DNA from 4 places in the Mesorhizobium sp. B2-4-17 genome. Region 2 is predicted to be linked to each of the others. Evidence: predicted binding sites of a transcription regulator. Region 2 holds the regulator's gene; each other region holds the start of a gene.

Region 1 (3,743 bases), on a different contig from region 2:
GACGAACTCGTCGATGTAGAACTGATAATTGGTGAACAGCACGAAATTCTGGAAATGCTGCGGGCTGGTGGCCGTATAGTGCGTCATGCGGTGCAACGAATAATCGATGCGCTGCGCGGTGAATGGCGCCAGTGGCCGAGGCTCGCCGAAGGCGACCTCGAACGTGCCGTTGGCGATCTGATCGTCGGTGCCGTCGAGGTCCGGCACGTCGAACAGGTCGCGGATCGGCCGCTTGATGCGTTCGGCCGCCGCGCCGTCGACATAGGCGCCCTCCAGGAAGGCGAAATGCAGCGGGATCGGCGTGGTCGATTCCGAGACCGTCACCGCCACACCGTGATTGCGCATGATCAGGCGAAGCTGCTCGACGAGGTAATTCTCGAACAGCCGCGGCTGGGTAATCGTGGTGGCGAAATGACCGGGCGTCGGCATATGGCCGTAGGCCTGGCGTGAGTCGACCTGGGTGAACGAACTCGTGGTGACGCCGATCTCGGGATAGAAGGCGCGGTAGCGCTTGCTGCTGTCGCCGCCGGCGGCAAGCGCGGCGAAGGAATCGCGCAGGAATTTGGTGTTGCGGTCGTAGAGCATCTGCAGTGCTGCGACCGCTTTTTCGGCGCTGTGAAAGCTTTGCCGGCCAAAAGGCTCCGGCATGACGACAGATTCGATGGCTTGGGGGTAGATTCGCTTTTCCATGGCTCAATATAGAGACTTGGACGAGCGGTTGGGAGGGGGCTTGCCGCCGAAGCCGCTCAAAGCTGCATTTTTCTTCATCCCCGCTGCAGGCTGACCAGCAGAACCAACCCCACGCCGGACTTCTTCAGCGCCGGCGCCTCGATCGTCGACCCGGTATCGGCGCGCATCATCGGCACGGCCAGGACCGGGGCGGCCAGAAGTATCAGGATGAGCGCCGCCCGCGGCAGAAGCCGAAGGGTCTTGAGGGCGTTGGCGGTGATACGGTCCATGATGTCCGAGCTTTTCTTTTCGAGGTCCGGATACTCTGGTTTCAATGGCGAAGGTTGGTCGGGCAGGCGAGGCGGCAGAGTCTGGTGGCTTCGTCCCAGGAGCGCGCCGGACGGCCCACTTCGGCGACGAGGATGGCGAAGAACATTCCAAACAGGCTCATCAGCAGGCAGACGATGGTGAAGCGGCGGGCGAGCATGGGGTGGTGTCTCCTTCAATGCGCGGGAGAATGCCCTGATGCCTCTGAACCGGCTCTGATGCCGGCGTTCATCTGCGGTTCAAATTGATTGACGGGATCTCGTCTGGCCGCCGCCTTCGGACGGCGGCAGGCCGCGCATAGAGCGCCGGCGCCAGCGCATCGATCAAACGAAAGCGGGGCCTGCCAGGCCCCGCTTTGAGGTCACAAGGAAATGGTCGATCAGAGCTTGTGCCAGGTCTGGCTCTTGCAGATCAGTCCGCCGAGCACGCAACCGCTCATCTTGAGCGAGGTGCCCGACAATGTCGCCTTGCCCGAATAGGTCTTGTCGTTTGCCGGATCGGTGATGCTGCCGGCATATTTGTTGTCGCCGGCCGCATTGAGCGAGCCGATGGTCTTGCCGGCATATTTGCCGGACTTGAGCGTGATGGAGAATGAGCCGCCGCCTGAAATGGCCGCGGTGTCGCCGGCTTGCGTCTTCCAGTTGCCCTCGATCGGATCGGCCCACGCCGTCCCCGCCATGATCAATGTGGCTGCAAGGACCAGGCTCATTTTTCGAAACATGTTCTTCTCCCTATGGATAGCCGGCCGCATGCTCCGCCTCGCCGGTCTGCCGCTTACGCAAACGTAAGCTAATCCAGCTCCCGCCAAAACAAAAGCGGTGCCGCAACGGAAGACTTTGGGATTCTGAAAACGCCTGAATTCGGCTCGTCGGAGAGGAAATGAAAAACGGTCGGCGCTTCGTGTTTGTTTCCCGTGGTTAGCGGAGTGTTGATTCCGCTCCCGCAAATTTTCGTCAAATTTGGCGCAAACCGGCTGAATTGCTGGCTTCGTATCCTTAACGAATTTTCGCGTTTACCTATTGTTTTAGCTTTGTTTTCCTCAAATTAAGCACGCCATTTAACGACGGATTCAAGCCTGCGCGGCATTCTCGAAAGCATCGAAAGAGCAGCCCGGACAAGACAAACGGAGGCAGCTCTCGGGAGCCAGACAGGGGACTAAAATGGCACGTTTTGAAATGCTGGAAACAGGCTTCGGCGCCATGGGGGCAACTGCCCAGGCCGACATTCTTTTCGAACTGGGCATGATGTATGCGACCGGCCGCGATTGCGAGACCGATGTCGTTGCCGCCCACAAATGGTTCAACATCGCCGCCATCAAGGGTTCGGCCCGCGCCGCGGAACTGCGCTCGGAACTGTCTGCGGCCATGTCGAAGGTCGAGATCGCCAGGGCGCTGCGCGAAGCCCGCGAATGGATGACCATGCACTGAGTTTCCGCCAGACGGGGAGATATTGGCCAAGGCCGCGCAAGATGGCCGGGCCGCAACAGGGAAAGGCTGCGCAGACAGTCGAACGACAAGAACAAGAATGCGGCAGGCGCGACAGGCCCAGCCGCGCGACGGACCATGATCGCCAAAAGCGGACTCCGGCTTTCGGACAAGATCAGGGCCGATAGAAGACAGGGACGGCCAAGGTGGGGTTCACGGCGCGGGGGGTTGGGGAAGCAGCCGACAGGCAAAAAAGCCACGACCAGCCGGAACAAGGCTGGCGTGGCTTTTTTGCGTGGACGAGGCCATGCAGGCCCAATCGAGTGACGTCAATGCGCCTAGACAGGTTCGATGAAGGATGAAATTGTCCGGCCTCTCTGGAAGAAGCGTGGCCGGGGCGGCCGCGCGCGAGTGGAGGAGTTCTATTGTCATGAAAAGAATGAGTATTTTGGGCGCGGCCATTTTCGGGCTGATGATGAGTGCGCCGGTTGCGCTCGCCGACGACATCACTTTCGCCGTGGTCGGTCCGATGACCGGACAGCTCGCCACCATCGGCGATCAGTTCAAGCAGGGCGCGCAGGCCGCCGCCGATGCCATCAATGCCGCAGGCGGCGTCAACGGTTCGATGATCAAGCTCGACATCGAGGACGACCAGTGTGATCCGAAACAGGCCGTGTCGGTCGCCAACCGCATCGTCGCCAACGGCGTCAAATTCATCGACGGCCACGCCTGCTCGGGTTCGAGCATTCCGGCGTCCGCTGTCTATGCCGAAGCGGGCTCGCTGATGATGAGCCCGGCGTCCTCGAACCCGGTGCTCACGGACGACGCCGCTAAAAAGGGTTGGTCGACAATCATGCGCCTGTACACACGTGACGACGCGCAGGGCGCCTTCATCGGCCCGTGGATCGCCAAGAAATATGCCGGCAAGAACGTCGTCATCCTGCATGACAAGAGCGCTTACGGCCAGGGCGTGGCGGATGCCGTCAAGTCAACCATGAATGCCGGTGGCCTCAAGGAAGTGTACTACGACGCCATCAATCCCGGCGAGAAGGACTATTCGGCCCTCGTCACCAAGCTGAAGGACCTCAAGGCCGATGTCGTCTATTTCGGCGGCTATCACCCCGAAGCCGGCCTGATCCTGCGTCAGTCGGCTGAGCAGAACCTGAAGTTCCAGCTGATCATGCCCGATTCCATCGCTTCGCCGGAGTTCTGGCAGGTTGCCGGCCCGGCCGGCGAAGGAACCATGTTCGTGTTCCCGTCGGATCCGCAGGCAAAGCCGGAAGCCAAGGCCGCTGTCGAGAAGATCAAGGCCGGCGGCTTTGT
Region 2 (3,743 bases):
GAAGCCGTTGTCCGTCAGCGCCTTCTTGAAACCGGCTATGGCGGCATTCAACTGAGGATGCTCTCCGAAATTGGCTATGCCGATACGAATCTGATCAGCCGCGGCGCTGCCGGCGCTGACCATCAAGGCGCCTGCCAGGGCCAATCCTGACAGCCATTTCGACTTCAACATCATTTCCTCCCAGATTTGATTAGCGCCGCTTAAAGACGGCACATCAGGCGATCATGGTCAGTCCGCCGGTCCATGTCAAACATTATATATAATTCTTGCCATGCACCGCCATGATATATAATTTTCCGAGCCTGACGATGGACGGACTGCGATGCAGGATCAGAATAGTTCCACAAAGACGGAGGCGGCCTATCAGCTGCTGCGGCGCGATATTCTGACGACGCGCCTCATGCCGGGTGCGCCGCTCAAGTTGAGTGCGCTGCGCGGCACATATGGCGTCGGCTGGACGCCGCTGCGTGAAGCATTGTCTCGGCTTGAAGCCGAGCGCCTTGTCACTGCCATCAGCAATCGCGGCTTTGCCGTCGCTCCCGTGTCGCGGGCCGAACTCGAGGACCTGGCGCGCGCGCGGATGGTTGTCGAGATGCCCCTGTTCCTGGAATCGATGGAAAAAGGCGACAGGCAATGGGAAGATGCCGTTGTCACCGCTCATTACCGGCTCTCTCGCTGCAAGACCGCGGTTGACGACCCCTCGGATGCGGCCGTCGATCAATGGGACGAAAGCCACGAGGCCTTTCACGCGGCGCTGCTGAGTGCTGCGACGTCCAACTGGCTGCTGCGATTCCGCTCGACGATCGCGGATCAGCTGCGGCGACATCATCGTTTTCTCGGCCTGGCGCCGACTTTGCGGGCAGCGGCCGGCCTCAAGCATGGCTATGGAGAGGCCATGGACGCACTGCGCGAGGCGATCGCGATCGAGCATCACACCGCGATCATGGAGGCGGCGCTCGATCGTGATGTCGAGCGGGCAAAGGCATTGATGACGGCGCATATCGGCTACACGCTGCACGTCTATGTTCACAGCGAAGACAGCAGCGCCAACAACTACACCGCACGCGCCGGCAGCCTGAAAGCGGTTTCCGGATGATTTCGGCGCTTCCGCGCCGTCCGACGCTTACACACGGATCCATCCCCCAAGCGAGCTGGCGAACGTTGGCGTTTTGGTTTCGTTTCGTTCCGCTGGGATGACACTGGGCGACTCCATAAATCCGCCCCGTGCGCCTTTCAAACGACTGAAGCCAAACCTCAACAAGGGGTGGGCCACAGGCCATTAACCAAAACGATTTCAATGCGTGTGTCCGGGGCAGAAATCGTCGGTAAGCGTCGGTTGCCGTTTGTTGCCGGCGGCAAAAATTTCGAACCCCTTAACAAATTCACTAAACTTTAAACGGTTGCGGAACACAACTGGAACAGATAGTGTTTGTTCTGGGTTTGTTTTTCGATTCCGATTCAGACCCTTCGTTCAATGCCTTGGGGGCCGCCATGCTGACGCGCAAGCAACATGAACTGCTGATGTTCATTCATGAACGGCTCAAGGAAAGCGGCATCCCGCCTTCCTTCGACGAGATGAAAGAGGCTCTTGATCTTGCCTCCAAGTCGGGGATCCACCGCCTGATCACGGCGCTGGAGGAACGTGGCTTTATTCGGAGACTGCCCAACAGGGCGCGCGCACTGGAGGTGCTGCGGTTGCCGGATTCGATCGCGCCCGGCCTCAACGCGGCAAAAAAATTTTCGCCAAGTGTCATCCAGGGCAGCCTCGGTCAGGGCAACCTTGGTCGCCAGATCAAGCCGGCGCCGTCGCGCTTGCCCGCGGCCGGCAATGACGACGATGCGGTTCCCGCGGTCTCGATCCCGGTGATGGGCCGTATCGCCGCCGGTGTGCCGATCGATGCCATCCAGCATCAGACGCATTCCATCTCGGTCCCGCCTGACATGATCATGGGCGGCGAGCACTATGCGCTGGAGGTCAAGGGCGACTCGATGATCGAGGCCGGGATCTTCGATGGCGACACGGTCATCATCCGCAACGCCGATACAGCGAGCCCGGGCGAGATCGTCGTGGCGCTGGTCGACGAAGAGGAAGCGACCCTGAAACGGTTCCGCCGCAAGGGAGCTTCGATTGCCCTTGAAGCCGCCAACCCGGCCTACGAGACCCGCATTTTCGGGCCGGACAGGGTCAAGGTGCAAGGCAAACTCGTCGGGCTGATCAGGCGCTACTGAGCAGGCACTGGCGCGCTGGTATTGTCAGGCTTTTTATAGGGCGGCAGGCCCCTCGCCTCGCGCGAGAATTTGCGCTGTTCATGCCAGGGACGGTATGGCCTGTCGACGGCGAAGCTGACGATTGGTGGGCCAGTCGCCGATTGGCGGTCGAAGAAGACCGCAGCACTCCCTTTGCGAGCGAGTTGCCGTTTGGTGACGACGAGAACCAGCGGGTTATGGCAGGCGTCATAGCCAGTCGCGTCGTTGACGACGATCACGTCGGCGAAACCGCAGGCTTTCCAGGTATCCTTGCGGTCTTCGACATGCGCGATAATCGCTCCGGACGGGTGCCTGGCGAGGCAGACGCCGTCGGTGCAGTAGAACGGTGCCCCCGGCGGCAGGTTTACGGCATCGGCAATGGCGAACTGCCCGTCTGTCTTGTTGAACACCTCCGGCACGACGATGCTTTCGGATACCAATGCACGTTTCCAGTTGTCGACGGTGAATTCGTTCGGGCGTGCCCGGCTGACCGCGAGTTCGCCACCGCCGATCGGCACCGCGACCAGCCGGGCATCTTCCGAGATCAGCACATCGGGCGTGCGCGTATCCGACACAGTCAACAGGCCGGCAAGCGCGAACGGGAGTGCGGCGAGCCGCAGCCATGTCGTCGCCATCGTCGCGATGACCAGGGCGACCGTCACCAGCAGCACGGATTGCTGGGAAATCAGCCCGACCGCATCGACAGGAGAGCGTTCCGATATCCACGCCGATATGGCGATCATTGCCGTCAGGCCCTTGCCCATCAGGTAAAGGGATGGCGCATCCAAGCCGAACGGCATGAGCAACGCGCTGGCGACGGCCAGGAACATCACGACCGAAACGATCGGCATGACGGCCAGATTGGCGAACAAGCTGAGCGGCGATACACGCTGGAAATGCCAAATGGCAAACAGCGCCGTGGCGCTGCCGGCAATAATGGATGTCATTGCCACGCCTCCTGTGAGCGCGACGAGTTTGCCCATGAGAAAACCGGCCGGTGTTCGTCTGGGCGGAGGCGTTCTGATCTTCCTCGCGCGATAATCCGCCCAACCGGCATAGGCGCCGACCAGGGCAGCGGTCGCGGCGAACGACATCTGGAAACTCGGTCCGACCACTTCATGCGGCGAGACCAGGATAACGGCGACCGCCGAGATCGCCAGATTGCGCATGGTCAGAGCCGCGCGATCGAACAGAACCGCGATCAGCATCACCGCCAGCATGATGAAGCTGCGTTCGGCGGCAACGACGATGCCCGAAATGACGAGATAGGCAGCGATCGAGAACAGCGCTGCGGCGGCCGCGTATTTCTTCACCGGCCTTCGTGCGGAAGAATCTGGAAACAGCGCGAAGGCGCCGCGCAGCAGACCCATGACCGTGCCGGCGACCAGCGCCATATGCAGTCCGGAAATGGATATGATGTGATAGATGCCGGTTCGCCGCATCGCCTCGTTGATTTCGTCGGGAATGCCGGCGCGCACGCCGACGATCAGTGCCGC
Region 3 (3,743 bases), on a different contig from region 2:
GCCGACATTGTCGAGGTCATTGTGCTTGCCGCCGGCGCGAACGCTCTTTTGGGCGGTGGTGGCGCGCGAATAGGTCCGCTTTTCCAAACCGGTGAAGACGTTCTTGAACTGCACCATGCCGGCATTGGTGAACATCAAGGTCGGATCGTTGCGCGGCACGAGTGGGCTCGAGGCCACGACCTCATGGCCCTCCTTGCGGAAATAGTCGAGAAATGTCGACCGGATCTCGTTCACGCCACTCATGACTGCTGCCTTTTCGCGAAAACGCCGGCACAGCCGGCGGAAAACTGGTCTCTGCGTCTTAGAAAATAGACTTGGCCTTTTAGCGGGCACGCCCGACCCTGTCCAGAAACACGGAATTGGGCCAATCCAGGAGCTTACCGGTCTGCCGAAAACGAAAACCGCCGGCTCGAAGGCCGGCGGTTTGGAACGCGGTACTAAAGAACTCGGTTACTTAAGCATCAGGTGATAGGCTGAATTTATGGCCGAACTCTGGCCATTGCCCTACATCGCGCCGGCTTCGTCCTCAAAACCGTCTTCGCCACCTTCAGAACCGCCATTTTCAAGGAATTTCTCGGCGATCAAGCCGGCGTTCTGCCTGAGCGCCAGTTCGATCTCGCGCGCGGTGTCGGGATTGTCGCGCAGGAACAGTTTTGCATTCTCGCGGCCCTGGCCGAGGCGTTGCGAATTGTAGGAGAACCAGGCGCCCGACTTCTCGACCACACCAGCCTTGACGCCAAGATCGACCAGTTCGCCGGTCTTGGACACGCCTTCGCCATACATGATATCGAACTCGACCACCTTGAAGGGCGGCGCCAGCTTGTTCTTGACCACCTTGACGCGGGTCTGGTTGCCGACGACCTCGTCGCGGTCCTTGACCGAGCCGATGCGGCGGATGTCGAGGCGCACCGATGCATAGAATTTCAAAGCGTTGCCGCCCGTGGTGGTTTCGGGCGAACCGAACATGACGCCGATCTTCATGCGGATCTGATTGATGAAGATGACCATGGTGTTGGAACGTGAGATCGAAGCGGTCAGCTTGCGCAGCGCCTGGCTCATCAGCCGGGCCTGCAGGCCGGGCAGCGAATCGCCCATCTCGCCCTCGATTTCTGCTCGCGGCGTCAACGCCGCCACCGAATCGACCACCAACACGTCGATGGCGCCGGAACGCACCAGCGTATCGCAGATCTCCAGCGCCTGCTCGCCGGTGTCGGGCTGCGAAATCAGCAGGTTTTCGAGATCGACGCCGAGCTTGCGGGCATAGACAGGATCGAGCGCGTGCTCGGCATCGACGAAGGCGCAGATGCCGCCCTTCTTCTGGGCTTCAGCCACGGTGTGCAGGGCCAGCGTCGTCTTGCCAGAGCTTTCCGGCCCGTAGATCTCGATGATGCGGCCGCGCGGCAGGCCGCCGACGCCGAGCGCGATGTCGAGGCCGAGCGACCCGGTCGGCACTGTTTCGATCTCGACGACCTGCTCGTTGGCGCCGAGCCGCATGATCGAGCCCTTGCCGAAAGCCCGCTCGATTTGCGACAGCGCCGCATCCAGAGCCTTTGATTTGTCCACTGCCTTATCCTCTACAAGCCGCAAAGTATTCTGAGCCATGATACATCACCCCTTGGTCGTCAATGAAGGCCGGACAATCCGCAATCCCTGTCATTTTGTACCTTTTTTGTTCTCATTTGGCAAGGGGAGACAACCAACTGAAAAACAAGAGATATCCTGATCTGTTCTTTTTTTGTCTCGCAGACCGAGGCAGCGATGTCCTCGCATTGGGCCAGACGGCTCGATTGTATCGATCCGCCGAATCGCTGCCTTGCATGCGAAGCTCTGTCGCGCAGTGTAGCGCTTGTGTGGCGCCAATAACAAAGGTCATATCGCCGCCATGGTGAAATCCGCGAAGATACTGGCCGTGGGCGGCGCCCATATCGATCGGCGTGGCCAGGTGGCCGGCCCGTACGTGCCAGCGGCGTCCAATCCCGGCACAATGCGCGAGGATGTCGGCGGCGGCGTCTTCAACGCGTTGCGCAGCACGGTGCGCCGAGGTGTCTCGGCTTCGCTGCTGTCGGTGCGCGGCGGCGATGCCGCGGGCGATATCGTGTCACGCGGTATAGCGGAAGCGGGCATTAAAGACCTGTCGGCAGTGTTCCTCGATCGCACCACGCCGAGCTACACGGCGCTGATTGACCGCGAGGGCGAGTTGATCGTCGGCTTTGCCGACATGGTGCTTTATGATCTGGCCTTCCCCAAGCAGATCAGGCGCTCCAAGATGCGGGAGGTGGTCGCCAACGCCGACGCCATCCTGTGCGACGCCAATCTGCCGGCGTCGGCTCTGGAGCGGCTGGTCTCGCTCGCCGCCGGCAAACCGGTTTTCGCCATTGCCATTTCGCCGGCCAAGGTGACGCGGCTGATACCGGTGCTCGGCGAACTGGCGCAGCTCTTCATGAACCGGCGAGAGGCCGTTGTACTGGCTGGCGTCAATTCGAGTGCCTCCGAGCGAGAGATGATCGACGGGTTGCGATGCAACGGGCTTGCCAGTGGCGTGGTCACGGCAGGCAGCGCGCCGGTGCTGGGCTTCGATGAAGCAGGCGCTTTTTCGATCCTGCCGCCTGCCCCGAGGAAAGTCGCCGATGTCACCGGCGCCGGCGACGCGCTAGCGGGTGCGACGGTCGCGGCGCTGCTGCGCGGCCTGCCGCTGCGCCGCGCCCTGCGCGAAGGCGTCGCGGCGGCAACGCTGGCTATCGAAAGCACCAATGCCGTGCCCGAATTCACCGCGGCAAGCTTCGCGGAAGCGCTGGCCCTTGTGCCGGATGCGCGGGAAGTGGCATGAGACCGGCAAATTCATAGCGCCGCAGGGACGTTCACGCGTCCTGATGGATGCGCCGCGATTGGAGATTCGATTTGACCCCAGAGACCGCCCGCCCCTTTATCGATGTCCACGCTCCCGTGGCGCAAGCCCTGGCCGCCGGACGCCCGGTGGTGGCGCTGGAGAGCACCATCATCACCCATGGCATGCCCTACCCCGACAATGGCGCCATGGCGGCCAATGTCGAAAAGATCATCAGCGATGGCGGTGCCGTGCCCGCGACCATCGCCGTGGTTGGCGGCCGCATCAAGATCGGTCTTTCCGACGGCGAGCGTGAATCGCTGGCCATGACCGGCGATGCCATGAAGCTGTCGCGCGCCGACCTCGGCTTTGCAGTGGCGCAAGGGCGCACCGGCGGCACCACGGTCGCCGCGACCATGATCGCGGCGCATATGGTGGGGATAAAAGTGTTCGCCACCGGCGGCATTGGCGGCGTGCACAAAGGTGCGGAAAAGAGTTTCGACATTTCCGCCGATCTCGATGAACTGGCGCGCACGCCGGTCATCGTCGTCTCGGCCGGCGTCAAGGCTATCCTCGATATCGAAAAAACGCTGGAGGTGCTGGAAACGCGCGGCGTGCCCGTGGTTGGCCATGGCTGCGAGACGATGCCGGCCTTCTGGTCGCGGCAGTCGCCGTTCCGCGCGCCGCTGACGCTGGACGCGCCGGAGGACATCGCGCATTTCTACAAGACGCGGGCAGCGCTCGGTCTCGGCGGCGGCGTGCTGATCGCCAATCCGGTGCCAGAAAACCATGAAATTCCGGCGGAAGAGATGGCCGGCTATATCGAGGCCGCGCAGAAGGCTGCGGAAGCGCAGAGAATAGCGGGCAAGGCGGTGACGCCGTTCCTGCTGGGAAAAATCCTGGAACTGACCGGCGGCCG
Region 4 (3,743 bases), on a different contig from region 2:
CGGGCTGACGGCGCAAGCGGCCGCAGAGCTGGGCCTGGCCGAGGGAACAGCCGTAGCGGCGGGCCTGATCGACGCGCATGCCGGTGGTATCGGCACGGTCGGCGCGCGCGGCGCAGCCGGCAGTGTTCTGTCGCGCATGGCCTATGTCTTCGGCACCTCAGCCTGCACCATGTCGACGACTGCCGAGCCGGCTTTTGTCGACGGCGTCTGGGGTCCGTATTTCTCGGCCATGGTGCCGGGCCTATGGCTGAACGAGGGCGGGCAATCGGCGGCAGGCGCGGCCATCGACCACCTGGTGCGTTTGCATCCGGCAGCCGGCGAAGCGACGGAGAAAGCACGAGGCGCAGGGCTCACTCTCAGCGTCTGGCTGTCGCTGCTGGCCGAAAGCCGGGGCGGGGCGGCGGCTGTGCCGGCGCTGGCCGGCGGCATCCATGTCGTGCCGGAATTTCTTGGCAATCGCGCGCCTTTCGCCGATCCGGACGCACATGCGCTGATCGCCGGGCTCGATCTCGACACCAGTCTCGACAGCCTGGTCGCGCTCTATGTCGCCGGCATCTGCGGTCTTGGCTATGGCGCGCGCCAGATCGTGCGCGCCGAGCGCGAAAAGGGCATTGCCGTCGATACGATCGTCGTCAGCGGCGGCGCGGGCCAAAGCCCATTGGTCCGCCAACTGCTGGCCGACACAACCGGCCTGGTTGTGGTGGCGTCGACCTCGCAGGAGCCGGTGCTGCTGGGCTCGGCGATGCTCGGAGCAGTCGCTGCTGGAGCCTATGAGGATCTGGTGACGGCCATGGCCGCCATGTCGGGACTCGGCGAAGCCTATCATCCCAACGCGCCGCTGACCGGCTGGCACGCCAAGCGCTTCGCGGCGTTTGAGCTGCTGCAGCAGACGGGTAGGGCGATCAGAGGCTGAGACGGGTGCGCCGTCCGCTCACAGCTCCTTTTCCGCCAGTTCCCTGAATTCGTCGGGCACCGAACGTCCCGCTTCGAGCGCCACGGCGCCGTAGCCGACCGCCTGCTTGCCGAAGCGCTCGCGGATCTTGTCGATGGCGCGGTCGGCGCCAAAGCGTGCCAGGCCTTTCTGGGTGCCGGGCCGGCGCTTCTCGTCGGCAAGCCCGAGCGGCAGGTCGAGCTGCAGCTCGGCGCTTTCCTCCAGATGCGAGACCGAGATCGCCAGCAGCGAGATCACCTTCTCCCGGGGGTGGTCGGCAAGCACGCCGCGCACGAGATCGCCGGCGATTTCGGCCAGCATGGTGGTCGCCGAGATCGGCTGGTCGAGCGTAATCGAGCGCGTCACGGCGCGGAGATCGGCAAAGCGCACGCGCACCGTCACCGTGCGGCCGGGCCGCGCCTTGGCGCGCAGCCGGCTGGCGACGCGGTCGGCCAGATGCAGCAAAGTCGGCACGATCACCCGCGCCACGGCCGGCTTGTGACCAAGCGCCGATTGCGCGCCGGCCGAATGCGCGCGGCGCTTCGTCTCCAGCTTTCTCGGGTCGCGGTTCCATGACAGAGCGGCGAGCTTTTCGCCGGCGGCGGGGCCAAGCAGTCGCGTCAGCGCGCCGCTATGCGTCCTGGCCAGCTGGCCGATGGTCTCGACGCCGATTTCGGCCAGCCGCGCCCTGGTCGCCGGGCCGACGCCCCACATCAGCGAGACCGGCAGGTCGTGCAGGAAGGCAAGCTCGGTTCCCGGATCGACCACCACCAGCCCGTCGGGCTTGGCCACCTGCGAGGCGATCTTGGCCAGATGCTTGGTGCGGGCCACGCCAATCGAGATCGGCAGGCCGAGTTCGGCCCGCACGCGGCGGCGGATGGTTTTGGCGATTTCGTCCGGCGGGCCGAACAGATGCGTGCAGCCGGCGACATCGGCGAAGGCTTCGTCGATGGAGATCCGCTCCACCACCGGCGTGAAATCGTCGAGCACCTTGATCGCCGCGTCGCCCAGCCGCTGGTAGTGGCTGAAATTGCCGCCGACGAAGATCAGCTGCGGGCAAAGCTCGCGCGCCTTGCGTCCCGGCATGCCGCCGCGCACGCCAAAGGCGCGCGCCTCATAGGAGGCGGCCAGCACCACGCCGCCGCCGACCGCGATCGGCTTGCCGCGCAGCGACGGATCGAGCAGCTGCTCGACCGAGGCATAGAAGGCATCGAGATCGGCATGCAGGATGGTGGCTGTCGTCTCCATTCCCGACCGCTCATCCGCAGTTGCTGATAGATGCGAACGAATGAAGAACAAAAAGGGATCATTGTCAAGCAAGGAACGGATTTGTTGAAGGCGTCCCGCAGATTGGCGAAATCGGCGATGAGCGATCCTCTCCCCGTAACTCTACGGGGAGAGGATGCCGGCAGGCAGGTGAGGGGCGGCGCTGGCTTAGAGAAGAAAGCTGCTTCGCTTGAACCTGGAAAAGCATCGCCGCCTAACCAATATGTCCAGCCCGCAACGCCGTCTTCATCGCTTCCAGAGACGGCTTGCCGCCGGCGGCCGGCTCTCTCGGCTCATTTGACAAGCGTGATCAGGCGGCCCGCATACATTTCGCGATTTCCGAGCGCCGCCGCGCAATCCGACTGCACGGCCGAATTTCCTGTCATCTGCACGGTATCGCCGACGAGCCGGATGCAGTCGCCCTGGGAATTCATATCCGAGTTGCCGGCGTAGAATATCGGCGCGTCCGGTGCGTAGATGAAGCCGCTGATCACCGAGCCGGCCCCGCCATTCAGTGTCAGCGGCGATGTATTGCCGCGATCCTGGAATATGGTGATGCCGGCATAGGTGCCGCTGGTGGGCGGCGAGAGGGTCACCTGTTCATTTGCGTTGATGTAGATTTGCGCGCCTTCCATCAGGAATATCGTCACGCCCTGGCCGGTGAGGCTGCCATTTCCGCCGGGCTTTATGGTGACCCCACGCAGTATGTAGACGCCGGGATTGAGCGTGATGTTTCCCGACCATGTCTTGTCGCAATAGGTGCCGGGCGAAAGGGTGATGGATTTGCCGTTGGGTGCGTTCTGGCAAAGCGTGTAAGGGGGAGGGGTGACGTTGGCCAGCGGATCAAACGACGCATACTGATGTTCGAGCGGATTGCCGCAACTCAAGCTGGCGTTGGGCGGCAAGAGGCCGGACGTGCCGCCAACGGTCGAAACGCAGCTGGCGCTGACCAGCGCAGATCCGCCTCTGTTGACGGAATCGGCCGCGTCCGAGTTGGCGGCGATCACGCAATGGTTCATCGCGACGTTGGTCGAGCCTTGCAGGTTGACCGCAGCGGATGCATGAGGATCGAGCGCAAGTACGCAGGCCTGCGCACCGGGCACGATCTTGACCATGGTGGAGCGCGAGGCTTGCCAGGGGGGCAGGGCGCTGATGAAGCTGGGACGGCTGATGCTGGACGAAAGCGAAATATAGTAGGCGCTGGGGCCGCCGCTGGCGGCGCTCGAGAGGGCTGCGACGCTTCCCGAATATTCCTGCTGGTCGGCGGCGCGCATATTGGCCGTGAAGAAGTTCTGGCCGAGTTGCTGCACGTCGCCAGCCGCCATGCCGGAATAATATTTTGTCCCGATGGCGAGTCCCGCCGCGTCCAGCGAGTTCTGCAAGTGGTCGGCGTCGTCGCTCGTGCCCACCAGATCGATCGCGCCGGCCACGCCAAGCATCAGCGGCAGCATCGCGATCACCGTGGTCAGCGCGAAATTGCCGCGCTCCGAAGCCCAGAAGTCTTTCAACACGACAGCGCCCCTCGTCAGATCAGTACCAGGTACTA

What was found. Region 2 encodes LexA, which represses DNA repair genes until DNA is damaged. Its sites were predicted from a motif close to TGTTCNNNNTGTGTTCNG; they were not measured.
Region 1: FJ548_RS03380 (sel1 repeat family protein) is a predicted target of LexA. The motif match lies at 2,017-2,034, and genes of this name have one in related genera.
Region 3: recA (recombinase RecA) is a predicted target of LexA. The motif match lies at 1,660-1,677, and genes of this name have one in related genera.
Region 4: dinB (DNA polymerase IV) is a predicted target of LexA. The motif match lies at 2,223-2,240, and genes of this name have one in related genera.

The regions. Positions count from the first base shown of each region.
Region 1 covers NZ_VFUX01000002.1:351,087-354,829, forward strand. The annotation lists gene FJ548_RS03365 (AMP nucleosidase) at 1-648, opposite strand, end outside; gene FJ548_RS03370 (hypothetical protein) at 765-959, opposite strand; gene FJ548_RS29745 (hypothetical protein) at 1,001-1,156, opposite strand; gene FJ548_RS03375 (DUF2147 domain-containing protein) at 1,376-1,717, opposite strand; gene FJ548_RS03380 (sel1 repeat family protein) at 2,157-2,423, shown strand; gene FJ548_RS03385 (branched-chain amino acid ABC transporter substrate-binding protein) at 2,851-3,743, shown strand, end outside.
Region 2 covers NZ_VFUX01000006.1:75,947-79,689, reverse strand. The annotation lists gene FJ548_RS06835 (ABC transporter substrate-binding protein) at 1-171, opposite strand, end outside; gene FJ548_RS06830 (GntR family transcriptional regulator) at 323-1,096, shown strand; gene lexA (transcriptional repressor LexA) at 1,492-2,229, shown strand; gene FJ548_RS06820 (ComEC/Rec2 family competence protein) at 2,223-3,743, opposite strand, start outside.
Region 3 covers NZ_VFUX01000053.1:27,674-31,416, forward strand. The annotation lists gene alaS (alanine--tRNA ligase) at 1-243, opposite strand, end outside; gene recA (recombinase RecA) at 505-1,602, opposite strand; gene FJ548_RS28680 (carbohydrate kinase family protein) at 1,883-2,827, shown strand; gene FJ548_RS28685 (pseudouridine-5'-phosphate glycosidase) at 2,899-3,743, shown strand, end outside.
Region 4 covers NZ_VFUX01000010.1:23,170-26,912, reverse strand. The annotation lists gene FJ548_RS09890 (FGGY-family carbohydrate kinase) at 1-913, shown strand, start outside; gene dinB (DNA polymerase IV) at 932-2,179, opposite strand; gene FJ548_RS09880 (pilus assembly protein TadG-related protein) at 2,491-3,708, opposite strand.